Regions from separate parts of the Pseudomonas sp. MF6755 genome, predicted to be linked through region 1. Evidence: riboswitches for the same ligand, from Rfam matches in the RefSeq annotation. Region 1 holds a riboswitch; the other holds the start of a gene.
The links. A riboswitch is a leader RNA that binds a small molecule or an ion and turns the genes downstream of it on or off. The one in region 1 is predicted to bind manganese.

Region 1 (4,831 bases):
TCTTTCAACAGGCCAGCCTTGATGCCATCGAAGACATCGGCGGGTACGCCTTGGGGGTAATCGGGTTTCTGGCCGAATATCGGCGTCACCGCGCCCAGCAGTACCAGGCCGGCGACACGGGCGCTGCCATGGCGGGCGATATAGCGCGCCACATCACCGCCACCCATGGAGAAGCCCACCAGGGTTACGTCCTGCAGGTCCAGGTGTTCGATCAACTGCGCGATATCGTCGGCGAAGGTGTTGTAGTCGTTACCGGTCCAGGGCTGGTCCGAGCGGCCAAAGCCACGGCGGTCGAACGCAATGGTGCGAAAGCCGCGGCTGCTCAGGTATTGCATCTGGTACTCCCACATGTCCGCATCCAACGGCCAGCCATGGCTGAACAGGACCGGCTTACCGCTGCCCCAGTCCTTGAAGTAGATCTGGGTACCGTCTTTGGCAACAAAAGTGCTCATGTAAAAAACTCCTGATTGAGGGGGCTGAAAGACTCTAGCCCACTCTCGCGATAAACCGGACGAAGGGCTTGTACGGGTGTGCTCGGTTGAACGGTTCAGCGTCTATGCTGGTCCACTGACCTCCAACGTCAGATCAACAGGTGAACCAAATGGCCAAGACTTACAGCTACGCCGCCCAGAACGCCAAGGACGCCCTCAAGCCCTACACCTTCGAGCGCCGCACGCCGGGGGCTGACGATGTGCAGATCGACATTCTTTATTGCGGTGTGTGCCACTCCGACCTGCACACCGTGCGCAACGAGTGGAACAACACCCTATATCCTTCAGTGCCTGGCCATGAGATCGTCGGACGGGTGACGGCGGTCGGCGCCAATGTGAAGAAATTCAAGGTCGGCGACCTGGCCGGTGTCGGCTGCATGGTCGACAGCTGCCAGCAGTGTTCATCCTGCGCCGAGGGCGAGGAGCAGTATTGCGAGAACGGCTTTACCGGTACTTATAACGGCCCGATGTTCGGCGGTGAAAACACCTTCGGCGGCTATTCGGACAACATCGTGGTCAAGGAGCAGTTCGTGCTGCGCATCTCCCATGACGACTCGAACCTGGCGGCGGTGGCGCCGTTGCTGTGCGCCGGCATCACCACCTACTCGCCGCTGCACCACTGGAAGGTCGGCCCTGGCAAGAAAGTCGGTGTGGTTGGCTTAGGCGGGCTCGGCCATATGGCGGTCAAGATTGCCCACGCCATGGGCGCCCACGTGACGTTGTTCACCACCTCCCCGAACAAACGCGAAGACGGCCTGCGCCTGGGCGCCGACCAGGTGGTGGTGTCGAAGAACCCGGACGAAATGGCCAAGGTCGCCAACAGCCTGGACTTCATCCTCAACACCGTGGCCGCGCCGCACAACCTGGATGCATTCATCAGCCTGCTCAAGCGTGACGGCACCATGACCCTGGTCGGCGCCCCCGACAGCCCGCATCCGTCGCCCACGGTGTTCAACCTGATCTTCAAGCGCCGCAGCCTGGCTGGCTCGCTGATTGGCGGCATCCAGGAAACCCAGGAGATGCTGGACTTCTGCGCCCAGCATGGGATTGTCTCGGATGTGGAGATGATCGATATCCAGAACATCAATGAGGCGTATGAGCGCATGCTCAAGGGCGATGTGAAGTATCGCTTCGTGATCGATATGGACAGCTTGAAGCAGGAACATCACGCGGCCTGATAATGCCGTAATGGGGCTTGCCCCGGTACAAACCGAGTACATATCCGTTACCGCAGCAACGGATATGTACTCGGTCAAAACCCCCAGCATTCTGGTGGGCTGTCAGGCTGCCATCGCAGGCAAGCCACACACATGATTCTTTGTGTGCTTCAGACCGAAAGATGCTCGTACAGAATCGTCGCTCCCACCAGCATCAACACTACGCCACCGACCATCTCCGCACGCTTGCCCACCACCGTGCCCAGCACCCGGCCGAGCATCATGCCAATGGTCACCATGGTCATCGTCGCCAGGCCAATTGCCGCCGAGGCCAGCAGGATATTCACGTCGACAAACGCCAGGCCCACGCCTACGGCCATTGCATCAATGCTGGTGGCAAATGCCGTTACCGCCAGGATCATGAAGGAGTGCTGTGTGGGTTTTTCTTCTTCCTCATCCTCGGCCTTGAGCCCGTTCCAGATCATATGCAAACCCAACCCGACCAGCAGAGTGAAGGCAATCCAGTGGTCCCATTTTTCCACCCAGCGGGTGGCCGCGTGGCCGATCGCCCAGCCGATCATGGGCGTGATGGCTTCGATCACACCAAAGATCAGGCCGGCGCGCAGGGCTTCGGTCAAGCGTGGTTTATGCAGGCTGGAGCCTTTGCCGATGGCCGCTGCAAAGGCGTCCGTGGACATGGCCAAGGCCAGGAGAATCAAGGAAATGGGGTTCACGGTAAGGCTTCCAGTCGGGCTGTATGAGTCAACGACACCGCCACACGCCCGACTACCGGCATGGCTGTGTCGCTGGTCTCACCAACCACAACGGTGTTCGTACCACGGCAGGTTGCCGAATATGTTGATACGAACGCTTCTGAGCGGGTCAGAAGCCGGTTACTCCCCAACGAAGGGCGTCAGCATAGCCGCGCACATATGAAAAAACTGTCAACGCCCCTCGAATACGCCGGGCGTGACTTGGAGTCAATCCAACGACCGCCCGTCAGGCCACCATAATGATCTTCGACACCAACTCCACCACGGTCTTGGCCTGCAGCTTCTTCATCAGCCGCGCCCGGTGCACTTCCACCGTTCGGTGGGAGATCGCCAGGCGCAGGGCGATTTCCTTGGATTTGAAGCCATTGACAATGTGCATGGCGATTTCCCGCTCCCGGGGCGTGAGGTCGCCGGTGCCCTGGTGCATGCGATCCAGGCGTTCGAAGTGCCAGATCATCAACTTGAACGGGTCGTTGGGGGTGAGGGTGTAGCCGTGGGACTTGGCCCAGAACACTTCGCCATTGTGGTGTTGCATGAAGCGCTCATCGGAATAAAAGCCGTTGTCGCTGTCGAGCAGCCAGTCATGGCTGCGCTTGCCGATGGCGTGATAGTCGGCCTGGGAAGGGTAGATCAGCAGGGTCAATTGATTGACCAGTGCCTGGCGTGTATAGCCGAACAGCTTCAGGAAAGCGTCGTTGCAGTCGAGTATCACGCGGTCGCTGGTGACGATCTGCGGGGCAGGGGACAGCTTGAACGCCAGGCGTTCGAGATCTTGGAATTGATGTGCAAGCGCGTTCATGGGGCATCCTGCCTCGTTGTTCATTCCCTGGCGCGCTACTTACCCATGTAAGTAGTTACACGAATTGGCGGGCGACCTGGGGTGGGTCATTGTAAGTAAAGTCTGAATCAAGAACAGAAGAAATTGATTATGCCTGCTGATTGCGTCTCCATTGTTGCCGCTGGTCATTCCCGCTTTGGTCGCCTGGAAGGCACCACGCTGGAAGACCTGATCGTTCAGGTCACCCGTGAAGCCTTGAGCGACGCCGCGATTGACGCTTCGCAAATCGACGCGTTGTTCCTCGGCCATTTCAACGCGGGGCTGGTACCCGACGGGTTTGCCGCCTCATTGCTGTTGCAGGCCGACCCCGGGCTGCGCTTCAAACCCGCCACCCGCTGCGAAAACGCCTGCGCGTCCGGCTCGGCGGCGATCCTGGCGGGGGTCAATGCGATTCTCTCCGGCAGCGCCGAACTGGTGCTGGTGGTGGGCGCCGAAAAGATGACGCACACCAGCACCGCCGCAGTCACCCAAGCCTTGGCCGGTGCCGGTTACCAGAATGACCCGGCTGAAGCCGGCCTGAGTTTCCCGCAGTTGTTTGGTCGCGCAGCACGGCAATACGCCGAGCGCTACCACTGCCCGCTGGGCTCGATGGCGGCCATCGCCACCAAGAACCACTCCAACGCCATGGCCAACCCGCTGGCGCAGATGCATCGGGAGATGAATTTCGAGCACTGCAACAACGTGTCCCAGAGCAACCCCTTTGTGGCCGAGTCCCTGCGCCTGACCGATTGCTCGCTGATCAGCGACGGTGCCGCCGCTATCATCCTGGCGTCGCCCAAGCGGGCGCGGGCGTTTCGCCGCGACGTGCAGATCCGTGCGCTGACCCAGGTCAACGACATGTTACCCATTGCCCAGCGCGACATCCTTGCCTTTGAGGGCCCGCAGCGGGCGATTCACTCGGCGTTGCGCGGCGCGAACATCACCCTGGCCGACCTGAGTTTCGCCGAGGTGCACGACTGTTTCACCATCGCCGAATTGCTGATCTACGAAGCCATGGGCCTGGCGCCCAAGGGCGAGGGGCACCGGGTGCTCGACAGCGGCGTGGTGCGCGCTGGCGGGCGCTTGCCGGTGAACCTCTCCGGCGGGCTCAAGGCCAAGGGGCATCCGGTGGGCGCCACAGGGGTATCGATGCATGCCCTGGCGTTCCGGCAATTGACCGGTGAGCCGATAGGCCTGGCGGTGCCCAACCCTGAGTTCGGCCTGGTGTTCAACATGGGCGGCATGGCGGTGGCCAACTACGCCTCGGTCCTGCACGCACGCCGGAGCTGAGCCATGAACATTGCCAACTGGCTGCACGACACCCAGCGTCGTGCCCCTCGACGCCCGGCGCTGTTTGACGGCACCGAGCTAGTGGCCGACTACGCTACTTTTGCCGCCCACGTGCGCCAACGCGCTGCGCACCTGGTGGACCAGCACGGGCTGGTGCCGGGAGACGTCGTGGCGCTGTTGATGAAAAACAGCTGCGACTACCTGGAATTGCTCTACGCCATTTGGTGGATGGGCGCCGTGGCGGTGCCGATCAACGCCAAGCTGCACCCCGGCGAAGCGGCATGGATTGCCGATAATGCCGAG
Region 2 (4,831 bases), on a different contig from region 1:
GGGGTTCAACCCGTTGGTCACAAAGCCTGCGGTAAATGCACCGCGTGGCGTGCGCTCGCCGGCTTCACGGTGCAACTCGCCCTCGGCGACAGGCTTGGCCGGCTGGGCGCGCAGGGCTTTGAAGCCGATATACAACAGGTAGGCCGCCGCCGCCCATTTCAATGCGTTGAACAGCACGATGGACTGGGACACGATCAAGCCGATACCCAGCAACGAATAACCTACATGCACGAAAATCGCCGTGCCGACGCCCAGGGCCGTCCAGGTCCCGGCGCGACGACCGTGGGTCACACTTTCACGCACCACCACGGCGAAATCCGGGCCGGGGCTGGCCACCGCCAACAAGTGAATCAAGGCTACGGTCAAAAACTCGGCGACGTACATGCTCACTCCATTAAGTAACTGATTATTTCATCTGATAGGCTCGGCAGATTACGCCTTCGAACCTCGTCGCAAAAGGTACAGTTGATCATGAACAATCGCCGCGCCGTCTTCCTTGACCATCCCTCCCTGGACCTGGGAGACCTCGACCTCAGCGGTTTGCGAGCATGCTTCAGCGACCTGCAGTTGTTTGAGCAGACCACGCCGCAAAATGTGGTGGAACGCTTGCAAGGCGCCCACGTCGCGATCAGCAACAAAATCCCGCTAACGGCTCAAACCCTGGCGGCCTGCCCGGAGCTCAAGCTGATCCTGGTATCAGCCACCGGCACCAACAATATCGACCTCGAAGCCGCACGCGCCCATGGCATTACCGTCAGCAACTGCCAGGGTTATGGCACGCCGTCGGTGGCGCAGCATACGATCATGCTGTTGCTCAACCTGGCGACGCGCCTGAACGACTACCAGCGGGATGTAGCCGCTGGCAAATGGCAACAGGCCAAACAGTTCTGCCTTCTGGACCACCCGATTGTCGAGCTGGAGGGCAAAACCCTCGGCCTGCTCGGCCATGGTGAACTGGGCAGTGCCGTGGCGCGCCTGGCCGAAGCCTTCGGCATGCGCGTGATGCTGGGCGCGATACCCGGGCGCCCTGCCCGCGCCGACCGCGTGCCACTGGATGAGTTGCTCGCCCAGGTCGATGCGCTGACCCTGCATTGCCCACTCAACGAACACACCCGCGACTTTATCGGTGCCCGCGAATTGGCGCTGCTCAAGCCCGGCGCGTTTATCGTCAACACCGCACGCGGCGGCTTGATCAATGAACAGGCATTGGCCCACGCGCTACGCAACGGTCATCTGGGCGGCGCGGCGACCGACGTGTTGAGTGTCGAACCGCCAGTAAATGGCAATCCGCTGCTGGCCGATGACATTCCACGCTTGATCGTCACGCCTCACAACGCCTGGGGCAGTCGCGAAGCACGGCAGCGCATCGTCGGCCAACTGACGGAAAACGCCCGGGGCTTTTTCAGCGGCGCCCCGCTGCGCGTTGTGAGTTGATAAACTGCGCCCCTTTTCAAGGAGCAGACCATGGATCCGCGCAGTGAAGTACTGCTTCGTCAGGCCGAACTTTTTCAAGGCAACCTGCTGCTCGTAGGTTTGCCCGCCGACGATTTGCTCGGGCGCCTGCCCAACGCCCACGGCTGGTGCTGGCATGCCGGCGACCAGGCGGCGCTTGATGCGCGTTTCCCCGAGCGCAGCCAGTTTGGCGTGAATGTGCCTGACCGCGCGTTCGATGCGGCAGTCATCTTCCTGCCCAAGTCCAAGGACCTCACCGACTACCTGCTCAACGCCGTGGCGGCACGCCTGCCGGGTGCCGAGCTGTTTCTGGTGGGCGAGAAAAAAGGCGGTATCGAAAGCGCGGCCAAGCAAATGATCCCCTTCGGCAAGCCACGCAAGCTGGATAACGCGCGGCATTGCCAGCTGTGGCAGGTCACCGTGGCCAACGCCCCGCAAGCGGTGGAGCTGGAGAGCCTGGCGCAGGTCTTTGATGTACCGCTGGCCGAAGGCCCGCTGAAGGTGGTGAGCTTGCCGGGTGTGTTCAGCCACGGGCGCCTGGACCGCGGCACCGAGCTGCTGCTGGAGCATCTGGACAAGCTGCCCAGCGGGCATTTGCTCGACTTCGGTTGCGGCGCCGGCGTACTCGGCGCGGCGGTCAAGCGTCGCTACCCGCATAACACGGTGACCCTGCTGGATGTGGATGCGTTCGCCGCCGCAAGCAGCCGCCTGACCCTGGCTGCCAATGGCCTGGAAGCCGAGGTGCTGACCGGTGATGGCATTGACGCGGCGCCTATGGGTTTGAACGCGATCTTGAGCAACCCGCCGTTCCATGTCGGCGTGCATACCGATTATTTCGCCACGGAAAACTTGCTGCGAAAAGCGGCGAAACACCTGGCAAAAGGCGGCGAACTTCGCTTAGTGGCCAACAGCTTCCTCAAGTATCAGCCGCTGATCGAAGAGCATCTGGGCATCTGTGCGATCAAGGCCGAAGGCAATGGCTTTCGTATCTACCGTGCCAAGCGCCCCTGACGGGCGTTTGAAAAAGAAGGCTTGCCGAATGGGTTTTGCCTAGGCAGAATCCGCTCCGTCCTAGGGGAGTAGTCTCCCACGAGCGTCACGCTCGTCCGGCATACGTCAACATACTTGGTCAGCAGACCATGGCGTATGCGACCCAGGAGTCCGCACAGACGGACCGGGGTTTGACAAGACCTATGACACGCACACCTTACCCGGGGCGGGAAGGCTGTACGTGTCATAGCCGTGTCGACCCGCCCCTGGAAACTACCTGATGCTGGATTCATTACTCGTTCCTACCGCAATCGTTGCCTTGGCCGAAATCGGCGACAAGACGCAACTGCTCGCGCTCATCCTTGCCGCACGCTTTCGCAAACCCTGGCCGATTATCGCCGGTATCGTTGCCGCGACCCTGGCCAACCATGCGGCTGCCGGTGCCGTAGGGGCCTGGTTTGGGAGTTTCTTCTCGGACGCGGTGCTGCACTGGATCCTCGCCGCAAGCTTCTGCGCCACGGCGCTGTGGACTCTGGTACCGGACAAACTCGATGATGACGAAGCCAGTACCACCCGTAAGTTCGGGCCTTTCCTGACCACCTTGATCGCGTTCTTCCTCGCCGAAATCGGTGACAAGACCCAGATCGCCACGGTGATGCTGGCGGCGCAATACCCGGAACTGTGGCTGGTGATTATCGGCACCACCCTGGGCATGTTGATTGCCAACGTGCCGGTGGTTCTGGCGGGGAATTTCGCGGCGGAGAAACTGCCGCTGACTTTGATTCGTCGATTGGCCGCTACGGCGTTTTTCGTTCTGGCGATTGTGGCGGTGTACAAAGCCATGCAAAGCAGTGGCTGGATCTAAGACTGTAACCCAATCTATTGTGGGAGGGGGCTTGCTCCCGATAGCGATAGATCAGTCAGTAAATCTGTGGCTGATTAACCGCTATCGGGAGCAAGCCCCCTCCCACATTGGTTTTTTTCACAAGATCAGGATTTTTTGGCCTGTTGGTACAGCGGCATCACCTTTGGAATGGCCGCCTGCAACGAAGCGATGCGGCTGTCGGAAGCCGGGTGGGTGCTCATGAATTCCGGCGGTGCGCCTTCGGATGCCTTGGCCATCTTGTTCCACAGGGTGATCGCCGCGTTCGGGTTGTAGCCGGCGCGGGCCGAGAGTTCCAGGCCGATCAGGTCCGCTTCGTTTTCGTTGCTGCGGCTGTTGGGCAAGGTCATGCCGTAGTTAGCCACTGTGTCAGCCAATGCCAGGCTGTCCTGACCAAGCCCGAATATCGCACCGGCGCCCTGCTTGGCCATTTCGATGCCGTAGGCCTTGGACATGGCTTCACGCCCGTGTTCGCGCAAGGCGTGAGCGATTTCATGGCCCATTACCGCGGCCAACTCGTCATCGGTGAGCTTGAGGTTATCGATCAAGGCGCTGTACACGAAGATCTTGCCGCCAGGCCCGCAGTTGGCGTTCATCTCGTCGCTCTTGATCAGGTTTACTTCCCACTTCCACTGCGCCGCATCCGGTCGGAAGGTCGGCGCCTGGGCAATCAGACGCTTGGCGATGGCCTGCACGCGCTTGGCGTTGGCACTGGTCTTGTCCACCATGCCCTTGCTGCTGGCTTCACCCAGGGTCTGCTGGTAGGACTGGGCATACATCTGGTCGACTTCCTGGCTCGACAGCATGCTGAACATGTACTGCTTGCGCTCTACCCCAACGGCGCCACCGCTGGTGGTATTAACCGACTGACAACCCGCCAGCAGCATTGCCGCAACCAAACCGCTTACCACCAATGACTTCTTCATGAACACGCTCCCTGAACACATGGCGCGTATCGTAGGCGGTCGTTTGTATCAGCGCCAGATACACCAGACATTTAACAGCTGAATTTCGGATACATCCCACAGCGCGAAAGGCCCGGTTGGCATCGGCTCACGCTGGGGTCAGGCACTCCGGCCCATTGAGCTTCGGGTCGTTGACCATATTGGCCAGCACGCGCTCGCGCAACGCCGCGGGTTCGCCGGCCAGCAGGCCCTGCAACACGTGCAGCGGCGTCTCGGGGTCGAGCCAGGCTGCCTGCCCTGCCGCATCCAGGATCAACGGCCGCCGCTGACTTTGCGCCGCCTGGGTGATCACTGCAGTACTCAGCCACACTTGCTCCTGCACCGGATACGCTTCCCAGATAGCGGCAAAAAACAACGTGGAGCCCTCCCCAGGTGTCAACCAGTACGGGCGCTTGCGCTGGGTACCGCGCCATTCGTAGAAACCGTTGGCGGGTAGCAGGCAGCGGCGCTGGCGGAACGCCTCGCGGAACATCGGTTGCTCGGCCAGGGTTTCGGCGCGGGCGTGGGCCGGAGTGCGGGAAAGGTCTGTGAGCCAGGGCGG

Region 2: another riboswitch for manganese. It lies ahead of JFT66_RS09675 (TMEM165/GDT1 family protein); the one in region 1 lies ahead of mntP (manganese efflux pump MntP).

What each region holds. Positions count from the first base shown of each region.
Region 1 is NZ_JAEKDA010000009.1:279,119-283,949, forward strand. It holds gene JFT66_RS14470 (alpha/beta fold hydrolase) at 1-452, opposite strand, end outside; gene JFT66_RS14475 (NAD(P)-dependent alcohol dehydrogenase) at 602-1,669, shown strand; gene mntP (manganese efflux pump MntP) at 1,819-2,382, opposite strand; yybP-ykoY riboswitch at 2,419-2,562, opposite strand; gene JFT66_RS14485 (LuxR C-terminal-related transcriptional regulator) at 2,648-3,220, opposite strand; gene JFT66_RS14490 (acetyl-CoA acetyltransferase) at 3,350-4,528, shown strand; gene JFT66_RS14495 (class I adenylate-forming enzyme family protein) at 4,532-4,831, shown strand, end outside.
Region 2 is NZ_JAEKDA010000006.1:198,731-203,561, forward strand. It holds gene JFT66_RS09660 (LysE family translocator) at 1-384, opposite strand, end outside; gene JFT66_RS09665 (2-hydroxyacid dehydrogenase) at 472-1,434, shown strand; gene JFT66_RS09670 (class I SAM-dependent methyltransferase) at 1,465-2,463, shown strand; yybP-ykoY riboswitch at 2,514-2,635, shown strand; gene JFT66_RS09675 (TMEM165/GDT1 family protein) at 2,723-3,307, shown strand; gene JFT66_RS09680 (M48 family metallopeptidase) at 3,433-4,251, opposite strand; gene JFT66_RS09685 (SOS response-associated peptidase) at 4,379-4,831, opposite strand, start outside.